Regions from separate parts of the Streptomyces sp. NPDC014727 genome, predicted to be linked through region 2. Evidence: riboswitches for the same ligand, from Rfam matches in the RefSeq annotation. Region 2 holds a riboswitch; each other region holds the start of a gene.
What was found. Region 2 has a riboswitch for glycine ahead of ACF1B9_RS32330 (L-serine ammonia-lyase). Riboswitches for the same ligand answer to the same signal wherever they lie in the genome.
Positions count from the first base shown of each region.

Region 1: another riboswitch for glycine. It lies ahead of gcvT (glycine cleavage system aminomethyltransferase GcvT); the one in region 2 lies ahead of ACF1B9_RS32330 (L-serine ammonia-lyase).
Region 3: another riboswitch for glycine. It lies ahead of gcvP (aminomethyl-transferring glycine dehydrogenase); the one in region 2 lies ahead of ACF1B9_RS32330 (L-serine ammonia-lyase).

Region 1 covers NZ_JBIBYR010000022.1:96,342-103,315, forward strand. The annotation lists gene ACF1B9_RS28400 (enhanced serine sensitivity protein SseB C-terminal domain-containing protein) at 416-1,198, opposite strand; gene ACF1B9_RS28405 (enhanced serine sensitivity protein SseB) at 1,365-2,135, opposite strand; partial or broken gene ACF1B9_RS28410 (AAA family ATPase) at 2,189-2,872, opposite strand; glycine riboswitch at 3,030-3,127, shown strand; gene gcvT (glycine cleavage system aminomethyltransferase GcvT) at 3,268-4,383, shown strand; gene gcvH (glycine cleavage system protein GcvH) at 4,475-4,852, shown strand; gene glyA (serine hydroxymethyltransferase) at 4,873-6,132, shown strand; gene ACF1B9_RS28430 (L-serine ammonia-lyase) at 6,315-6,974, shown strand, end outside.
Region 2 covers NZ_JBIBYR010000031.1:38,932-45,905, forward strand. The annotation lists gene gcvP (aminomethyl-transferring glycine dehydrogenase) at 1-435, shown strand, start outside; gene gcvT (glycine cleavage system aminomethyltransferase GcvT) at 467-1,567, shown strand; gene gcvH (glycine cleavage system protein GcvH) at 1,639-2,013, shown strand; gene glyA (serine hydroxymethyltransferase) at 2,015-3,286, shown strand; gene lipA (lipoyl synthase) at 3,288-4,247, shown strand; glycine riboswitch at 4,260-4,357, shown strand; gene ACF1B9_RS32330 (L-serine ammonia-lyase) at 4,460-5,842, shown strand; partial or broken gene ACF1B9_RS32335 (IS5 family transposase) at 5,863-6,512, opposite strand; gene ACF1B9_RS32340 (cytosine permease) at 6,601-6,756, shown strand; gene ACF1B9_RS32345 (amino acid permease) at 6,827-6,974, shown strand, end outside.
Region 3 covers NZ_JBIBYR010000020.1:6,516-13,489, reverse strand. The annotation lists gene gcvP (aminomethyl-transferring glycine dehydrogenase) at 1-2,665, opposite strand, end outside; glycine riboswitch at 2,860-2,956, opposite strand; gene ACF1B9_RS26960 (PRC-barrel domain-containing protein) at 3,070-3,438, shown strand; gene ACF1B9_RS26955 (DNA polymerase IV) at 3,363-4,823, opposite strand; gene ACF1B9_RS26950 (MerR family transcriptional regulator) at 4,881-5,498, opposite strand; gene ACF1B9_RS26945 (bifunctional nuclease family protein) at 5,667-6,140, opposite strand; gene ACF1B9_RS26940 (MerR family transcriptional regulator) at 6,194-6,937, opposite strand; gene ACF1B9_RS26935 (FHA domain-containing protein) at 6,955-6,974, opposite strand, start outside.

The sequences.
Region 1 (6,974 bases), on a different contig from region 2:
GCGGCAGGACGCCCTTGCTGCGGGAGTCTTCATTGCTGTTGCGCGCGGTAGCCATACCGTCAGGCGAATGGATGCCTAACCGTGATGCGGTCAGGGGTGTTCCGTTATCCGGACGGATGTGAACGCCCCTCGAACACGGGCCAGTTGAGGCGGAAGAGGGGCACGCGCGTAGATTCACGCCGCTTTCACCACCAGACGTCCCCAGCGCGGAAATCCCGGACATGGAGGGCGAGATGCACCGGAAGCCGTGAACACGCGCCCACATTTCGGGAGTTGGCCCTCTATGTGTATGTCCAGGAAATCAGGAACGTACACCTGCATTCCGGGCACACCGGGCTCACGCGGTCGCGTCGCGGACACCGGGTACGGCCGACCGCGCACCCCTACCGGTACGCGCGACTCCGACGGCGCGCGCTCAGTACGCGCCCTGCGGCGGCGGATAGCCGTAGCCCGCCACCGGGGCCGCCGGGGCATGGGCCTCGCGGTCGTAGAACGGGCGGGCGTTGGCGCGCAGCCACATCGCGACCGGGTCGTACTCGTCGGACATCGCGACGGTGGAGACGGGCAGCCCGTCCGGGACCGCGCCGATCGACTGCTGCATCATCGCGCGCACGGCGTCGACCGAGGTCTGACTCGTGTCGTAGAGGTCGAGGCCGATGGCGAGATAGGGGACGCCGAGCGCGGGCTGCACCCAGGCACGGCGCAGCGAGCGGATCGCGGGGGTGTGGTGGGCGTTCTGCGCGAGCAGGGCGTAGAACTGCGGGATCTCGATGGCCGGCTCGGTGAGCCGGAGGGGGCCCGCGGGCATCCGGTCGAGGCCGGTGGCGATCCGGCGCAGATCCAGCCAGGGGATGCCGATTCCGCCGCCCGGGGCGTGCGGGTTGAGCCAGATGCCCCAGCGGTCGGGGAAGAGGGCACGGGCGATGTCGCGCCCGCCGACCAGTTCATGGGCCCGGTTCCAGCCACTGGCCGAGAGCTCCTGGGCGGAGGTCACACAGGGGGCGTAGCCGAGGCCGTCGATCTCCATGTTTCCGTACTGGGCGTCGGGCGAGCCCGCCTGGCCGTGCCAGAGGAGCATCCAGATCCGGCCGTTCACGAGGGCCTGCAGCAGCGCCTCGTACGCGTCGTAGCGTCCCGGCGTCACTTGGCGCAGCATGTGCTCGACCTGCCCGGCCGCCGCGGTGCCTGACGCACTCACCTGGTCCCGCCCCTCTTCGATCCACTGTGTCGGCCCGCCGCTCCCGGGGCACACGGGTGCGGCATGATGCCGAGGCACCAGCCATCAAACCAGCTTATGCGTCGGTCCTGACACCGACTTGACTCCATGGGCCGACGTGGCAATCGGCCCTGGAGCCGTCGGCGTGCTACGGGGTCTCGCGCCGGTAGAACGGCCGGACCTTCTCCCGCATCCAGTCGCCGACCGGGTCCTGTGCCACGTCGAGCAGGACCAGGTTGACCGGCCAGGGCACCTCGACCCGGCCCAGCGCACGGCCGAGGGCGTCCATCGGGGCGTTGCGTCCGGCGCCCTCCCAGGTGGAGAACTCGACCCCTATGAAGAGGACGGGCTCGCCGCCCTCGATGCTGGCCAGCGTCCGGCGGGCGGTGAGCACGACGCCGCTCTCCTCGAATTCGCCGGCCGCCGCGGCGAGGAAGTCGACGGGCTCCTCCTGCCAGGACGGTTCGTACAGCCGGACCCGGCCGCCGCCGGCCGGCCCGTCCAGCGGGGTGCGTCCGGCGCGGCAGAGCTCGGCCACGGCGGGCGGCGGCAGCGGCATCCCGACAGCGCCGCCCGGATTCACCGCGATACCGAGCTGCGGGGGCAGACCGCGGGCGAAGTCGCGGGCGGGTGCGACGGTGACGGACATACGGGTGCCGACGCAGGCGAGGAACTGCTGTTCGGAGCTGAAGACAGGAACGTACGCGGCGCCGTCGATCTCCAGTGTCGGCAGGTCCAGGTCCGGGGAGTCGGGTCCGCCGCCATTGGGCAGGGGCACCCAGACCTGGCTGCGCCCGAGCACCTCGACGAGCCGTCCGCCCGCCTCCGGGCTACCCACCGAGGCCATCAGTACCTCTTCGAGCTCATTGGCCGGCCATCCGCTCTGCGGATGGGACTGGACCTGCGCCGGAATGTCCACTGCTTCCCCTTCTTGCCCGAGCCTTCCCGCAGAAGATTACGGCCTGCCGCCCGCGCCTTCGGTGCCGTGGCGAACGTGATCCGGCCCAGCGCCCTCGCCGCCTCGCGGTCCAGCAGCACCGCCGAGGCGCAGCCGGGCGGCAGCAGGCCGGTCTCGGTGACCCGCAGCAGCTTCCCCACCGCCCTGCGATGCCGGGCGAAGGCGTATCCGGAGACACCCCGCCCGCGCTCCCGCTGGCCCTCCTTCGCCGTCTGCGGTGTGACGTCGAGCAGGACGAGATGGAGGACGCGGCCCCGGCGCCGGGCGTCACGGGCCAGCCAGCCGCGCACCCACGCCTGGGTTCCGCAGTCGTGGACGACGACGGACTCGCCGGAGCGCAGCGCGCGCCACAGTCCCCGGTAGTGGGCGGCGCGGACCAGCGGACGGTAGAGGGCGTACGGGAGTAAGCGGGGCATCAGCCGGGCCCAGCGGTCCCGGGTGTCCTGGGAGTCGATGGCGCGGGCCGTCGTCACCGTCCGCCGGATGAGCGTCGATTTGCCGCTGCCGGGCAGTCCGGAGACCACCACCACGTCGCCCGCCGCGAAGCGCAGGCTGCGCGGGCCGCGCCCGGCCCGCCCCCGCAGGTCTCGTACGACGGGCGCGCGCGGGCCGAGCATCTCCCCGGCCGGGACCCCCGGCTGTGCGGGCATCGCGTCGTGCGCGACTCCCGCGGTTGTCGCGTACCGCTGCAACGTCATCGCCCTCCCCCTGTCGGGTCACCCGCGTATGCCCCTGAAGTGTAAAGAAAAGGTAATGCGACACAACCGTCCACGCCGTCGATTCCGAGAGGGGACCGGGGCCCCACTCCGACGGAATGCGTGCGATGATGACCCGGCCAACTGCATAAAGGCCGCTTGAATCCGCGCGGGAGAGTTCCGGTCACTGCATGTGCCGGGCGCCGAAGGAGCAAGTTCCTCCCTTGAATCTCTCAGGCCCCGTACCGCGTGGATGAGGCAGATCTGAAAAGCGGGCCGCTCCGCGGCTCCACCCAAGGTGCAAGCCGAACCCCTCAGGGGCTCTCGGCGAACCTCTCAGGTTCCGATGACAGATGGGGAGGGATTGTCCTCGTCGTCATGCCCCGGGAGTCACATCCATGAGCACCGCCCCCCGTCTCACCGCCCTCGATGCCCTGCACCGTTCGCTGGGCGCGACCATGACCGACTTCGCGGGCTGGGACATGCCCCTGCGGTACGCCAGCGAGCGCGACGAGCACAACGCGGTGCGCACCAGGGCCGGTCTCTTCGACCTGTCCCACATGGGCGAGATCACCGTCACCGGCCCCGAGGCCGCCGCCTTCCTGAACTTCGCGCTGGTCGGCAACATCGGCACCGTCGCCGTCGGCCGCGCCCGCTACACCATGATCTGCGCCGAGAACGGCGGCATCCTGGACGACCTGATCGTCTACCGCCTCGGTGACGACGAGTACATGATCGTCGCCAACGCCGGGAACGCCCAGATCGTGCTGGACGCGCTGACCGCGCGGGCCGACGGCTTCGACGCCGCGGTGCGCGACGACCGCGACGCGTACGCGCTGCTCGCCGTCCAGGGCCCGGAGTCCCCCGCCATCCTGGCCTCGGTCACCGACGCCGACCTGGACAGCCTGAAGTACTACGCCGGCCTGCCCGGCACGGTCGCCGGTGTGCCCGCGCTGATCGCCCGCACCGGCTACACCGGCGAGGACGGCTTCGAGCTGTTCGTCGCCCCCGAGCACGCCGAGCAGCTGTGGAAGGCCCTCACCGAGGCCGGCGCCTCCCACGGCCTGATCCCGTGCGGGCTCTCCTGCCGCGACACGCTGCGCCTGGAGGCGGGCATGCCGCTCTACGGGCACGAGCTGACGACCGAGCTGACCCCCTTCGACGCCGGCCTCGGCCGGGTCGTGAAGTTCGAGAAGGAGGGCGACTTCGTCGGCCGCGAGGCCCTGACGGCCGCCGCCGAGCGCGCCGAGACCGCCCCGCCCCGCAAGCTGGTCGGGCTGATCGCCGAGGGCCGCCGGGTGCCGCGCGCCGGTTTTTCCGTGGTCGCCGGGGGCGAGATCGTCGGCGAGGTCACCTCGGGCGCCCCGTCGCCCACCCTGGGCAAGCCGATCGCCATCGCGTACGTGGACGCCGCGCACGCCACGCCCGGCACCACGGGCATCGGGGTGGACATCCGGGGCAGCCACGAGCCGTACGAAGTCGTGGCGCTGCCTTTCTACAAGCGTCAGAAGTGACGTCCGCGCACCTCAGAAGTGACGCATTCCCGTCTCACACCGTAAGACCACCGTTCATCAGCACTCCCACGCGTACAGGAGAATTCAGGTCATGAGCAACCCCCAGCAGCTGCATTACAGCAAGGAGCACGAGTGGCTGTCGGCCGTCGAGGACGGTGTGGCGACGATCGGCATCACGGAGTTCGCCGCCAACGCGCTCGGCGACGTCGTCTACGCCCAGCTCCCCGAGGTCGGTGACACGGTGACCGCGGGCGAGACCTGCGGCGAGCTGGAGTCGACCAAGTCGGTGAGCGACCTGTACTCGCCGGTGACCGGTGAGGTCACCGCCGCGAATCAGGACGTCGTGGACGACCCGTCGCTGGTGAACTCCGCTCCGTTCGAAGGCGGCTGGCTGTTCAAGGTACGTGTGGCGGAGGAGCCGAAGGACCTGCTCTCCGCCGACGAGTACACCGAGTTCTCCGGCAACTAAAGACCCCAAGGGACCACCTGATGTCGCTTCTCAACTCCTCCCTCCACGAGCTGGACCCGGACGTCGCCGCCGCCGTCGACGCCGAGCTCCACCGTCAGCAGTCCACCCTCGAAATGATCGCCTCGGAGAATTTCGCTCCGGTCGCGGTCATGGAGGCCCAGGGCTCCGTCCTCACCAACAAGTACGCCGAGGGCTACCCCGGCCGCCGCTACTACGGCGGCTGTGAGCACGTCGACGTCGTCGAGCAGATCGCCATCGACCGCATCAAGGCGCTGTTCGGCGCCGAGGCCGCGAACGTCCAGCCGCACTCCGGTGCGCAGGCCAACGCCGCCGCGATGTTCGCGCTGCTGAAGCCGGGCGACACGATCATGGGCCTGAACCTGGCCCACGGCGGTCACCTGACGCACGGCATGAAGATCAACTTCTCCGGCAAGCTCTACAACGTGGTCCCGTACCACGTCGACGAGACCGGCGTCGTGGACATGGCCGAGGTCGAGCGTCTGGCCAAGGAGTCCAAGCCGAAGCTGATCGTCGCCGGCTGGTCCGCGTACCCCCGTCAGCTGGACTTCGCCGCCTTCCGCCGCATCGCGGACGAGGTCGGCGCGTACCTGATGGTCGACATGGCGCACTTCGCCGGCCTGGTGGCCGCGGGTCTGCACCCCAACCCGGTGCCGCACGCCCACGTCGTCACGACCACCACGCACAAGACCCTCGGCGGTCCGCGCGGTGGCGTCATCCTGTCGACGCAGGAGCTCGCCAAGAAGATCAACTCGGCGGTGTTCCCGGGCCAGCAGGGCGGTCCGCTGGAGCACGTGATCGCGGCCAAGGCGGTCTCGTTCAAGGTCGCGGCGACCGAGGAGTTCAAGGAGCGCCAGCAGCGCACCCTGGACGGCGCCCGCATCCTCGCCGAGCGGCTGGTCCAGCCGGACGTCACCGAGGTCGGTGTCTCCGTGCTGTCCGGCGGTACGGACGTCCACCTGGTCCTCGTCGACCTGCGCAACTCCGAGCTGGACGGCCAGCAGGCCGAGGACCGGCTGCACGAGCTGGGCATCACGGTCAACCGGAACGCCATCCCGAACGACCCGCGGCCGCCGATGGTCACCTCGGGTCTGCGGATCGGTACGCCGGCCCTGGCCACCCGCGGTTTCCAGGCCGAGGACTTCACCGAGGTCGCGGAGATCATCGCCTCCGCGCTCAAGCCGTCCTACGACGCGGACAGCCTGAAGGCCCGCGTCGTCGCGCTGGCCGAGAAGTTCCCGCTGTACCCCGGTCTGAAGTAGTCCGGAACGCGGCTCGTCCCGAGTAATACGGGACACAGTTCGTCACCTTTCGGGCGGGGCACCACGCACACTGGTCAGTGAGCGCGGTGCCCCATCCCTTGTCCCCGCTGCTCTTCGGGCCGACCGGTCCGTACCGCACCACCCGGCAGACAACGGCGTCTACCAACCCTTAGGAGTCTTCCGTGGCCATCTCGGTCTTCGACCTGTTCTCGATCGGCATCGGCCCGTCCAGCTCCCATACGGTCGGCCCGATGCGCGCCGCCCGCATGTTCGCGCGCCGGCTGAAGAACGAGGGCCTGATCGCCCACACCGTCTCGATACGGGCCGAGCTGTACGGCTCCCTCGGCGCAACCGGTCACGGCCACGGCACCCCCAAGGCCGTCCTGCTCGGCCTGGAGGGAGAGTCGCCCCGCACCGTGGACGTGGAGTCCGCCGACGACCGGGTGGAGCGGATCCGCACCACCGGCCGGATCAACCTGCTCGGCATGCACGAGATCGACTTCGACGCCGACGAGCAGCTGGTCCTGCACCGCCGCAGGGCCCTGCCGTACCACGCCAACGGCATGACGATCTTCGCCTTCGACCACGAGGGCGCCTCTCTCCTGGAGAAGACGTACTACTCGGTCGGCGGCGGCTTCGTCGTGGACGAGGACGCGGTGGGCGAGGACCGGATCGTCCTCGACGACACCGTGCTGAAGTACCCCTTCCGCACCGGCGACGAACTGCTGCGGCTCTCCAAGGACACCGGCCTTTCCATCTCCTCGCTCATGCTGGAGAACGAGAAGGCCTGGCGTACCGAGAACGAGATCCGCTCGGGTCTACTGGACATCTGGCACGTCATG
Region 2 (6,974 bases):
ATACTCGACGTACGCCCGATCACCGCCGCCACGGGTGTGACCGTCGACGACATCGCCAAGCGGCTCATCGACTACGGCTTCCACGCGCCGACGATGAGCTTCCCGGTCGCCGGCACGCTGATGGTCGAGCCGACCGAGAGTGAGAGCCTGCAGGAACTGGACCGCTTCTGCGAGGCGATGATCGCGATCCGCGCGGAGATCGACCTGGTGCGCAAGGGCACCTGGACCCTCGAGGGGAGCCCGCTGCGACGGGCGCCGCACACCGCGGCCGCGATCGCCGGTGAGTGGACCCGGGCCTACTCGCGCGAGCGGGCCGTCTACCCGGCAGGCGTCACGCCCGACAAGTACTGGCCGCCGGTCGGTCGGATTGACCAGGCGCACGGCGACCGGAACCTGGTCTGCGCCTGCCCGCCCCCCGAGTCGTTCGAGTCGTGATCCGACCGGTCACGGTCTGAGGGAAACCACCATGTCCAAGAAGACACCCCTGCACGAGATCCACGCCGAACTCAAAGCGTCGTTCATCGACTTCGCCGGCTGGTCCATGCCGCTGCGCTATACCTCCGAACTGGCCGAGCACCACGCCGTACGGACCACCGCCGGAATCTTCGACCTCAGCCACATGGGCGAGATCGAACTGTCCGGCCCCGAGGTGGGCCGGGCCCTCGACCACGCCCTGGTCGGAGAGCCGTCGAAGATCACCGTCGGCCGCGCCCGGTACTCCCTTCTGGTCCACGAGACCGGCGGAGTCCTCGACGACCTCGTCGTCTACCGCCTGGCCGAGGAGAAGTACCTCGTCGTGGCCAACGCCGGCAACGCGCCGATCGTGCTCTCCTGCCTGAGCGACCGGATGGACGGCTACGCCACCACGGTCCGGGACGCTTCCGGCGAGTGGGCGCTGATCGCGCTCCAGGGCCCGAATTCGCCGACGATCGTCGGCGAATTGGCCGACGTCGACGTGCCGTCGCTGAAGTACTACGCGATCGGCCCGGCCTGGCTGGCGGACCGCGAGGTGCTGCTCGCCCGCACCGGCTACACCGGCGAGGACGGCTTCGAGATCTACTGCCGCCCCGAGGACGCGGTAGCCCTCTGGCAGGCCGTCAGCGCAGCGGGCGCGGAACACGGCCTGGTCCCGTGCGGCCTGGCCTGCCGCGACACGCTGCGCCTCGAGGCCGGCATGCCGTTGTACGGCCAGGAACTCACCATCCGCAACACGCCGTTCGACGCGGGACTGGGCCGCGTCGTGGTGTTCGGGAAGCGCGGCGGGTTCGTCGGCGAGGCGGCCCTGGCCGCCTGCCGTGACAAGGGACCGACCCACGTGCTGGTCGGGCTGACCTCGACCGGCCGACGAGCACCGCGCACCGGCTACGCCGTACTCGACCCGGACACCGGCGAGCACATCGGCGAGGTCACCTCCGGCGCGCTGTCGCCCACCCTCGGCCACCCCGTGGCGATGGCCTACCTGCCGACCGACCGGTGCGACCCCGGCACGAAGGTGCTCGTCGACATCCGGGGCAGCCAGGAGTACGCCGAGGTCGTCCCGATGCCCTTCTACCGCCGCCAAGGCTGACCGCTGCCCGAAAACCCCTCATCAGCCACACCCGGTCCTCCCGGACCGACCGACATTCTTAGGGACCCATCATGAGCCTGCCCACCGACCTGAAGTACACCAGCGACCACGAGTGGATCGCGACCGACGGCGACGTGTCGACCGTCGGGGTCACAGCCCACGCGGCCGACGCGCTCGGCGACGTGGTCTACCTCGACCTGCCTGCCGTCGGCGCGACGATCGAGGCTGGCGAGACGTGCGGAGAGATCGAGTCGACCAAGTCCGTGAGCGACCTGTTCGCTCCCGCGGACGGCGAAATCGTCGAGATCAACGAAGCGGCGGTCGCCGACCCCGGCCTGGTCAACTCCGACCCCTTCGGAGCGGGCTGGCTGTTCCGGTTGCGGATCACCGGCACGCCCGACCTGCTGGACGCAACCGCCTACGCGGCTCTCACCGAAGGAGCCTGAGATGTCCGTCTTGAACCGACGGCTCGCCGACTTCGACCCTGACGTGTACGCGGCCGTATGTGCTGAGCTGGTGCGTCAGCAGAGCACGCTGGAGATGATCGCCAGCGAGAACTTCGCACCGGTCTCAGTGATGCAGGCGCAGGGCTCCGTCCTGACCAACAAGTACGCTGAGGGCTACCCGGGCCGTCGCTACTACGGCGGGTGTGAGCACGTCGACGTGGTCGAGTCCCTCGCCATCGAACGGGTGAAGGGCCTGTTCGGCGCGGCCTTCGCCAATGTGCAGCCGCACTCGGGCGCCCAGGCGAACGCCGCCGCGATGACGGCGCTCCTCCAGCCGGCGGACACCATCCTGGGCCTGGACCTCGCGCACGGCGGTCACCTCACCCACGGCATGCGCATCAACTTCTCCGGCAAGCTCTACAACGTCGTCGCCTACCACGTCTCCGCGGAGGACAACCGCGTCGACATGGCGGAGGTGCAGCGACTTGCCGATGAGCACCGGCCCCAGCTGATCATCGCAGGCTGGTCGGCGTACCCCCGACAGCTCGACTTCGCCGCCTTCCGGCGGATCGCGGACCAGGTCGGCGCGTACCTGATGGTGGACATGGCGCACTTCGCCGGGCTGGTCGCCACCGGACTCCACCCGAATCCCGTGCCGTACGCCGACGTGGTCACCACGACCACACACAAGACGCTCGGCGGCCCGCGCGGCGGAGTGGTGCTGACCAACCGCAGGGACGTGGCGAAGAAGGTCAACAGCGCGGTCTTCCCCGGGCAGCAGGGCGGCCCGCTGGAGCACGTGATCGCGGCCAAGGCGGTTGCCTTCAAGATGGCGTCCGAGCCGGTGTTCCGCGAGCGCCAAGAGCGCACCCTCGCAGGCGCTCGGCTCCTCGCGGAACGGCTGAGCGCTCCCGATGTCGCGGGTGCGGGTGTGTCCGTGCTGTCGGGTGGTACCGACGTACACCTGGTCCTGGTCGACCTGCGCGAGTCGGAGCTCGACGGGCAGCAGGCGGAGGACCGACTGCACCACATCGGCATCACGGTGAACCGCAACGCAGTACCGTTCGACCCCCGCCCGCCGATGGTGACTTCGGGGTTGCGCATCGGTACGCCTGCGCTGGCCAGCCGAGGCTTCGAGGAGGCCGCGTTCGCGGAGGTCGCCGACATCATCGCGGAGGCCCTGGCGCCGGCGTACGACGAGGGCGTCGCCGCCGAGCTGCGGGCTCGTGTGGCCACGCTCGCCCACACACACCCCTTGTACCCGGAGCTGTGAGATGAGCGGAACCAGCACGCCTTCCATTGCGCCTGACGGCCGCAGGCTGCTGCGGCTGGAGGTGCGGAACAGCCAGACACCCGTCGAGCGCAAGCCGGGTTGGATGAAGGCCAAGGTGCGGATGGGGCCGGAGTACACCGCGCTGCAGTCGCGGGTGAAGGCCGAAGGGCTGCACACGGTATGCGAGGAGGCGCGCTGCCCCAACATCTTCGAGTGCTGGGAGGACCGCGAGGCCACCTTTCTCATCGGCGGCGACCAGTGCACCCGGCGCTGCGACTTCTGCCAGATCGACACCGGCAAGCCCCAGCCTCTTGACCGGGACGAGCCGCGCCGGGTGGCGGAGTCCGTGGCGACGATGGGGCTGCGATACGCCACCATCACCGGCGTGGCCCGCGACGACCTGCCCGACGGCGGTGCCTGGCTGTACGCCGAGACGGTCCGGCAGATCCACGCGCTGAACCCGGACACCGGGGTGGAGAACCTGATCCCGGACTTCAACGGTGTCCCCGCGTTGCTGACCCAGGTGTTCGAGTCCCGCCCGGAAGTGCTGGCGCACAATGTGGAGACAGTGCCCCGGATCTTCAAGCGGATCCGGCCCGCCTTCCGCTACGACAGGTCGCTTGGTGTGCTCACCGCGGCACGGGAGTTCGGTCTGGTCACCAAGTCGAACCTGATCCTGGGCATGGGTGAGACCCGGGAGGAGGTCTCGACGGCGTTGCAGAACCTGCACGACGCCGGGTGTGACCGGATCACCATCACCCAGTACCTGCGGCCCTCAGCGCGGCACCACCCGGTGGAGCGGTGGGTCAAGCCCGAGGAGTTCGTCGAACTCCAGGAGGAAGCCGAGGAGATCGGCTTCGCCGGAGTGATGTCCGGCCCCCTGGTCCGCTCCTCCTACCGTGCCGGACGGCTGTACCAGCAAGCACTCGGCGCAAAACTTCCGCAAGAACCGAACAACTGAACACACCGCTGGCGGTTCTGCGCGGGAGAGCCCACGTCTCCTGAAGGACGTGGCGTCGAAGGAGCAAATCCTCCCTGGAAACTCTCAGGCCCCGTTACCGCGCAGAGAAGGCGGACTCTGGAAAGCAGGCGCCCGTCGCGCCTCGCCCATGGAGCAAGCCGCCTGCCGCGCGGCGAAACTTTCAGGCCGAACTATTCAAAGGGAGCCCGCCCGTGGCCATCTCCGTGTTCGATCTCTTCTCCATCGGCATCGGGCCGTCCAGCTCGCACACGGTCGGCCCGATGCGCGCCACCGGGATGTTCGTCGGCCGTCTGAAGGAAGACGGCCTGCTGGCGCATACGGCCTCGGTGCGGGCGGAGCTGTTCGGCTCGCTCGGGGCGACCGGGCACGGCCACAGCACGCCGAAGGCCGTCCTGCTCGGTTTGGAGGGCCACTGCCCCCGTACGGTCGACGTGGAGCACGCCGACGCCGAGGTGCAGCGCATTCGCGACACCCAGCGGCTGCGGCTGCTGGCGACGGAGCTCGGCGACGCCCACGAGATCGACTTCGACGAGCCCACCCAGCTGGTGCTGCACTGTCGCCGCTCGCTGCCGTACCACGCCAACGGCATGACCCTCTTCGCGTACGACGCCGACGGGCTGCCGCTGCTGGAGAAGACCTACTACTCGGTCGGCGGCGGCTTCGTCGTCGACGAGGACGCGGTCGGCGAGGACCGGATCAAGCTCGACGACACCAAGCTCACCCACCCCTTCCGCACCGCCGACGAGCTGCTGCGCCTCTCCCGGGAGTCGGGTCTGTCGATCTCCGCGCTGATGCTGGAGAACGAGAAGGCCTGGGGCACCGAGGAGGAGATCCGCGAAGGGCTGCTGGAGATCTGGCGCACCATGCAGAGCTGCGTCTCGCGCGGCATGTCCCGCGAGGGCATCCTGCCGGGCGGCCTGAAGGTCCGCCGCCGCGCCGCCAACTCCGCCCGGCAGCTGCGCGCCGAGGGCGATCCCGCCACGCGCGCGATGGAGTGGACCACCCTCTACGCCATGGCGGTCAACGAGGAGAACGCGGCAGGCGGGCGCGTCGTCACCGCCCCCACCAACGGCGCGGCCGGCATCATCCCGGCCGTCCTGCACTACTACGTCAACTTCGTCCCCGGCGCCGACGAGGAGGGCGTCGTCCGCTTCCTCCTCGCGGCGGGCGCGATCGGCATGCTCTTCAAGGAGAACGCCTCCATCTCCGGCGCCGAGGTCGGTTGTCAGGGTGAGGTCGGCTCCGCCTGCTCCATGGCCGCGGGCGGCCTCGCCGAGGTCCTCGGCAGCACCCCGGAACAGGTCGAGAACGCCGCCGAGATCGGTATGGAGCACAACCTCGGTCTGACCTGCGACCCGGTCGGCGGCCTGGTCCAGATCCCGTGCATCGAGCGCAACGGCATGGCCGCGGTCAAGGCCGTCACCGCGGCCCGCATGGCCCTCCGTGGCGACGGCCGCCACCATGTCTCCCTGGACAAGGTCATCAAGACGATGAAGGAGACCGGCGCCGACATGAAGGTCAAATACAAGGAGACCGCCCGCGGCGGACTCGCGGTCAACGTCATCGAATGCTGACCGGATAGGGCCTGACCTGGCCATATGAGGGCCGGGCCCCTTCCCTGCTCAGCCAGGTGATGCCTACCGTCCGGGTACGTACGAGCTCGGGAAGGAGGTTTTTCGTACCTGGTCGCGACGCCACGGGATTGCTTGAGGAGGCCGATCCGGCACTCGATCTTGTGGCGGCGCTTGTACCGTTCCCGGTCGAAGCCGGGCGGGCGACCGCCGGCCGAGCCTCGACGCAGGCGATGCCCGGCCTGGTCGAGCTTCTCAGGGATGGTGTATGGGATCTGTCGTCGGCGCAGGTAGGAGCGGATCTGGCGGGAGTAGTAGACGCGGTCGGCGATCACGCGGTCGGGGCGGGTGCGGGGGTGTCCGTCGCCGACGCACTCCACTCGGATACGGTCCATGACCTCGGTGAACAGCGGCGCGTCAGCCCGCTGGCCCGCGGTGACCACCACGGCCAGGACGTGCGAGGAAGAGTCGACCGCGAGGTGGACCTTGGTGGTCGGGCCGCCGCGCGATCGGCCCAGCGCGTGGTCCTCCGGCTCGCGCGCCAGGCCGTCCGTGCCCGGCCGGCGTGGATCGCCAGCCCTCTTTTACGCACCCCTGCGGCGTGCTGGTGCGCTCGGGCGACGGTGGAGTCCACCGACACCTCCCACCTGAGGTGCCCGACCGCATCGGCCTTGACCCAGCGCAACGAGCGCATCGAGCAGCACTCGATCGACTACGTCCCGGTGAACGAGCGGCACGGCAGGCCCTGACACCTGTTCACGGTGTGGTTCTCCAGCAACCTGCAGATCACCGGCTTCGTGAACGGCGCGCTCGCCGTCCTGATCGGGCTCGACCTGCCCTGGGCGATCTTCGCGATCGTCGTCGGGAACCTGGTGGGCGCCCTGTTCATGGCGTACCACTCCATCCAGGAGCCCTGAATGGGCGTGCCGCAGATGATCCAGAGCCGCGCCGGTCCTCAACATCACCCTGTTCCTGCTCAACCTGCCGGTGCCGTGGACGGCGATCAACCTCGCCGACAACTACCTGGTGCGGCACAGCGAGTACGAGACCGACCAGCTCTTCGACCGGCGCGGGAGCTACGGTCTGGTGAACTGGCCGACGATCACCGCCTACGTGGCCACGATGGCTGCGCAGG
Region 3 (6,974 bases), on a different contig from region 2:
CCGAAGCCACCTTCTCGACCTCGCCGCGTATGGCGATCATCGTGTCGCAGAAGCGGTCGAGCTCCGCGAGGTTCTCGCTCTCCGTCGGCTCGATCATCAGCGTTCCGGCGACCGGGAACGACATGGTCGGAGAGTGGAAGCCGTAGTCGATCAGACGCTTGGCGATGTCGTCGACGCTGACGCCGGTGGACTTGGAGATCGGCCGCAGGTCCACGATGCATTCGTGTGCGACCAGCCCGGCCGGGCCGTTGTACAGGATCGGGTAGTGCGGTTCGAGACGCTTGGCGATGTAGTTGGCGGCGAGTACGGCGACCTGCGTCGCGCGCTTCAGCCCCTCCCCGCCCATCAGACGCACGTACGCCCAGGAGATGGGAAGAATGCCGGCCGAACCCCACGGAGCGGCCGAGATCGGTCCGACGCCGGTCTCGGGACCCGCCGCGGGCTGCAGCGGGTGGTTCGGAAGGTACGGCGCGAGGTGCGCACGCACGCCGACCGGGCCGACGCCGGGGCCACCGCCGCCGTGCGGGATGCAGAAGGTCTTGTGCAGGTTCAGGTGCGAGACGTCGCCGCCGAAGCGGCCGGGCTTCGCGAGGCCGACCAGGGCGTTGAGGTTGGCGCCGTCGACGTACACCTGTCCGCCGGCGTCGTGCACCTCGGCGCAGATGTCCGCGACGTGCTCCTCGAACACACCGTGCGTCGACGGGTACGTGATCATGAGCACCGCGAGCTCGTCGCGGTGCTTCTCGATCTTGGCGCGGAGGTCCTCGATGTCGACCTCGCCGTCGTCGGCGGTCTTCACCACCACGACCTTCATGCCGGCCATGACGGCGCTGGCCGCGTTGGTGCCGTGCGCGGAGGACGGGATGAGGCAGACGGTCCGCTGGTCGTCGCCATTGGCCCGGTGGTACGCGCGCACCGCCAGGAGGCCTGCGAACTCGCCCTGCGATCCGGCGTTCGGCTGGATCGAGACCGCGTCGTACCCGGTGACCTCGGCGAGGCGCTCCTCCAGCTCACGGATGAGGGTGAGGAAGCCCTGTGCCTGCTCGGCCGGCGCGAAGGGATGCAGCGCGCCGAACTCGGGCCAGGTGATCGACTCCATCTCGGTGGTCGCGTTCAGTTTCATGGTGCAGGAGCCGAGCGGGATCATGCCCCGGTCCAGGGCGTAGTCCCGGTCGGCGAGCTTGCGCAGATAGCGCAGCATCGCCGTCTCGGAACGGTGCTGGTGGAAGACCGGGTGGTTGAGGATCTCGTCGGTGCGCAGCAGGGACTTGGGCAGTGCGTCTGCGGCCGCCGCGTCCAGCGCCTCGATGTCCCCGTCGGCACCGAAGGCGGCCCAGACTGCGGCGATCTGCGTACGGGTGGTCGTCTCGTCGCAGGCGAGGGAAACCAGGTCGGCATCCACGAGCCGGAGGTTGACACCTCGGTCGCGAGCCGCGGCCACGATGTCGGCGGCCTTCCCCGGAACACGCACGGTGAGGGTGTCGAAGTAGGCGCCCGTCACCACCTCGACACCCGAGGCGCGCAGCCCCTCGGCCAGGATCGTCGCGTAGCGGTGGGTGCGCTGAGCGATCGTCCGCAGCCCGTCCGGGCCGTGGTAAACGGCGTACATCCCGGCCATGACGGCAAGCAGCACCTGAGCCGTACAGATGTTGCTGGTGGCCTTCTCACGACGGATGTGCTGCTCGCGGGTCTGCAGGGCCAGCCGGTAGGCCTTGGTGCCGTCCGCGTCGACGGAGACGCCGACGAGGCGGCCGGGCAGGCTGCGTGCGAACTGCTCGCGTACGGCCATGAACCCGGCGTGAGGTCCGCCGAAGCCCATCGGCACACCGAAACGCTGCGTGGTGCCGACCGCGATGTCCGCGCCCAGGTCACCCGGGGAGGTGAGCAGGGTCAGGGCCAGCAGGTCGGCGGCGACCGTGACGATCGCACCGAGGTCGTGGGCCTGCTCGATGACGGGCTGGATGTTGCGCACCGCGCCGGAGGCACCGGGGTACTGCACCAGGACGCCGAAGACACCGCGCTCGGCGATCTCCGCCGGGATGCCGTCGGCGAGGTCGGCGACGACGACCTCGACGCCGGTCGGCTCGGCGCGGGTCTCGATGACGGCGATCGTCTGCGGCAGGGCATCGGCGTCGACCAGGAAGACGCCGTTCTTGACCTTGCCGACGCGCCGCGAGAGCGCCATGGCCTCGGCGGCCGCGGTGCCCTCGTCGAGCAGGGAGGCGCCGGAGGTGGGCAGCCCGGTCAGCTCGGCGACCATCGTCTGGAAGTTGAGGAGCGCCTCCAGGCGGCCCTGCGAGATCTCCGGCTGGTACGGCGTGTAGGCCGTGTACCAGGCGGGGTTCTCCATGACGTTGCGGAGGATCACCGGCGGAGTGAAGGTGCCGTAGTAGCCGAGCCCGATCATCGGGGCCAGCACCTGGTTGCGGTCGGCGAGGGCGCGCAGCTCCGCGAGGACCTCGGCCTCGGTGCGAGCGGTCGGCAGCCGGAGTGCCTCCGCGCTCTTGATGACATCGGGCACGGCTGCCGCGGTGAGCTCGTCCAGCGAGCCGTAGCCGACCTGGGCGAGCATCTTCGACTGTGCCTCGGCATCGGGACCGATGTGGCGCTGCTCGAACGGAATGCCCTGCTCCAGCTGGGAGAGCGGAGTGCGGCGGGGGGTCATGGTGGAGGCCTCCTGGTCTGTCACGACCTGCGAGGGGCACCACGGCGCGGGTGCCCGAACGGCCTCCCCCTCTGTCATCTCGACCTGAGAGCTTCACCGGCGCACCCTGCGGCGCACCGGCTTTCACCGTCGGTGAGGGAAGGAGCCGCATCGGCACTCGGCCGCGCGGAACCCGCCCTGCTTTCCAGAGTGACCTCGTCCGTGCGGTACGGGGGCCTGAGAGATTCCGGGGAGGATTTGCTCCTTCGGCGCCTTCGGATCAGCTCCGGAGGACTCTCCCGCACGGGGTCAGCGGCCAGTACCAGCCTACCAGCGGGGTCAGTGGCGCCATTCTCGAGTGGCCAACCCCCCGGATCTGCACTTTTGTAGTGCTTGTGGAGTAGCCGCGACCAGTGGGAGGGACCGTGCAGACCGACATAGATCCGCGCAGCCTGATCGGCCGCAAGGCGTTCGACCGCAAGGGCACCAAGATCGGAACCGTGGACGAGGTGTACCTCGACGACGCGACCGGTGTCCCCGAGTGGGCGGCCGTACGCACCGGACTCTTCAGCCGGGACGCGTTCGTCCCGCTGGAACCCAGCGAATTCGTGGAGGACTCGCTCCGCGTCCCCTTCGACCGTGCGCTGATCAAGGACGCACCGGACTTCGGCGTCGGCCGCCATCTCTCGCCCGAACAGGAGCTCCAGCTCTACCGGCACTACGGCCTGGACTCCCCGTTCGAGGAGACCGGCCCGGACAGGGACTTCGGCAGACTCGCCGGCCAGGACGAGTAGTCCACCGGGTTCCGGACCAATGGCAACGGCTCGGCCGGCTGCAGGGCCGGATCGTCGATCCGGAACGTCCGCACCCGGCCGGGCGCCGACTCAGGTTCCTCGAACCGCACCGTCACCCGGCCGATGCCGCTGCCCTGCACCCAGCCATGCCCGTATGTGTCATGGCGTACGTCGTGTCCGGCGGTCCAGCGCCGTGCCGCCGACTGCTCTGCGCTCCCTGGGGGCTCCTCCGGCGCACCGCTCACCGTTTCCTCCCCACGGCCTCCCGCCGTCCTATCCTCCTCGGCCGCTTCCCCGCTCGCGGCCCGCTCACCGGCGGCCTGTGCGAAGAGATCCTCCTGGGTGTAATCGGCGAGCCCCGTGACGCCCACACCGAGGAGCCGTACCCCTCCGGTGGTGTCCACAGCCTCCAGGAGCCGCGCGGCGGCCTCCCGGACCACCGTGGGGTCGTCCGTGGGCCCACGCAGCGTCTCCGACCGTGTGAGCGTGGAGAAGTCGTACCGGCGCACCTTCAGCACCACCGTCCGACCGGACCGCCCCGCCCCCCGCAGCCGCTGGACACATCGGTCGGCCAACCGCTCCACCTCCGTCCTGACCCGCACCCGGTCGTGCAGGTCCGCGTCGAAGGTGTCCTCCACCGACACCGATTTGGCGTCCCGCTCCGCGACCACGGGCCGGTCGTCGTACCCGAGCGCCATGCGATGGAGCGAGCCCCCGTGCGCCCTCCCCAGCAGGCGTACGAGCTCCGCCTCACCCGCCTCGACGAGGTCGTCCACCGTCGTCATCCCGGCGCGGCGCAGATGGTCCGCCGTCGCGGGTCCGACGCCGGGGAGGATCCGTACCGGCATGGGTGCGAGCAGCTCCCGCTCCGTGCCCGGTTCGATGAGCAGCAGCCCGTTCGGCTTCGCCTCCTCCGAAGCGATCTTGGCAAGCATCTTGGAACCGGCGAGCCCGACCGAACCGGTGAGCCCGGTGACCGCTTTGATGGCCGTACGCAGCTGCTCTCCGACCTCCCGCGCGGAAGCCGAGTCGTCGGCCGCCCCGCCTGCCTCCAGGTCCACGAAGGCCTCGTCGAGACTGAGCGGCTCCACCAGCGGGGAGAGCCGCCCCAGCAGCTCCATCACCTGGTCGCTGACCGTCCGGTACAGAAGGAAGCGCGGCACCAGATAGGCCGCGTTGGGGGCCAGCCTCCGCGCCTGCGCCATGGGCATCGCCGAGTGCACCCCGAAGCGCCGGGCCTCGTACGAGGCGGTGGCGACGACCCCGCGGGGCCCCAGCCCACCCACCACGACAGGTTTGCCGCGCAGGCTGGGCTTCGACGCCTGCTCGGCGGAGGCGTAGAAGGCATCCATGTCGAGATGCAGGATGGTGGGCGCGGCTCTCACATCAATCGATGCTGCCCTACGGCACTGACAATCGCCGCGCCCGATTCCGGTACGGGGTCAGCCGGCGCGATTGCGTCGCCGCGCGAGTTCATCGGTGGGATTGTTCCCGATCAGTGTCTCGCCGGTGTCCACCCGCTCACCGTGCAGTTGTGACAGCGCCGCATCCACGTCCTGCCACACCACGCCCACAGCGATACCGAAGACCCCCTGGCCGCCCTGGAGCAGACTGACGACCTCGTCCGGCGAAGAGCACTCGTATACCGTCGCGCCGTCGCTCATCAGCGTCATCCGCTCAAGATCCTGGAATCCGCGGGCCCGCAGGTGTTGAACCGTGGTGCGGATGTTCTGAAGGGCGACGCCCGTGTCCAGGAAACGCTTCACGATCTTCAGCAGGACGACGTCCCGGAAGCTGTAGAGCCGCTGCGTGCCCGAGCCGTATGCGGGGCGCACGCTCGGCTCGACCAGCCCCGTACGGGCCCAGTAGTCGAGCTGCCGATAGGTGATCCCCGCAGCCGCGCAAGCCGTCGGCCCGCGATAACCGATGTCGTTGGCCGATGCCACGCCGCCCCCCGCCACCGCCGCCGGTTGAACCGGTTGCCTGATGGTGCGGCCGGCTGTACTCCCCTGCTGCGGATACGGCCCACCCGCTGCCGTACCGTCGCCGCTGCTTCTCACGCCGACCTCCGTCCTTGTCCTGCCATCTCGAAGGTAGGCAGTCACTCGGGGTGCGTCAACGATCGCCACACTCGGCACGCCGAGTGATAATCACCCTGAGGGTGGTTTCACGTGACATGCGAGCGGGAAAGGCTTGTCGGATGCGCTGACGGCGGCCCCGCAGAACGGTCACTGACTGTTGGTCCCGAAGTCCTCCGGTGAGATCTGGTCGAGGAACTCGCGGAACTTCTCCACTTCGTCCTCCTGCTCGTCCGGGATGGCGATACCCGCGTCGTCCAGCACCCCGTCACTGCCGTAGATCGGCGTTCCGGTGCGCAGGGCGAGCGCTATGGCGTCGGACGGCCGCGCGCTCACCTCGACCCCGCTGGCGAAGACCAGCTCCGCGTAGAAGACCCCTTCCCGCAGGTCCGTGATTCGGACCTCGGTCAGCTCCTGGCCGACGGCCTCGAGCACATCCTTGAAGAGATCATGGGTCAGCGGCCTGGCCGGTGCCATGCCCTGCTGGGCAAAGGCGATCGCGGTCGCCTCACCAGGACCGATCCAAATGGGGAGGTACCGGTCGCCTCCCACTTCACGCAGGAGCACGATCGGTTGGTTGGAGGGCATTTCCACCCGGACACCCACAACGTCGAGCTCGTTCACACAGCAACCCTAGGACGTGCTCGGCAGGTTTGGGTAGTCGGGCACCGACGTGATCAGTGGAACCGGACCCGCAGAGCCGCCTGCACCAGGGCCGAATGAAGCCGTACGGACAGCTCTCCGAGCTCCCGCGCGGTGGCCTCCGCGTGTGCCCTGGTCTGCGGATTCCGGTGTCGACGCAGGGGCGCGACCACCTGCTCGACGAGTCCGGCCTCACGGTCCGCGGCCGCTCGCATGGCGCGCAGGTGACGCGGTTCCAGACCGAATCGACCCAGATCCGCCACAAGCTTGGCCACCGTGACCATCTCGGCGTCGTATCCACCCTCGGAGGTCGGAACGACCAGGCCGTACGACTCCCACTCGGCAAGGTCACTCTCGGTGACTTCGGCGGCCGCGAGCAGCTCGGCTCTGCCGATCCGGGCTGCGGTAGCCCGTCCGGGCTCCGCCTCCCAGCCGCCGTCGGCCAGATCCCGGGGACCGCCTCCGGACGGCAGGGCGGACTTCTCACCGCGGGTGAGGGCGTCCAGATGTTCCCGGATGACCTTCAGCGGCAGATAGTGGTCCCGCTGCATACGCAGCACCTGAGCCAGCCGCTCCACGTCGGCCTCACGGAACTTGCGGTAGCCGGAGGGGGTCCGCTGCGGCTCGACGAGCCCTTCGGCCTCCAGAAAGCGGATCTTGGAGATCGTCACCTCGGGAAACTCGTCCCGCAGCTGCAGGAGCACCGTGCCGATGCTCATCGGGCGGTCGTCGGCGGTGGCGGTGCCGTTACCGGCACCGCCCGTCGGTGTTCTCAGCATGGACCTTCCCTGACGGGTCAGATGCCCCGCTGGCTCG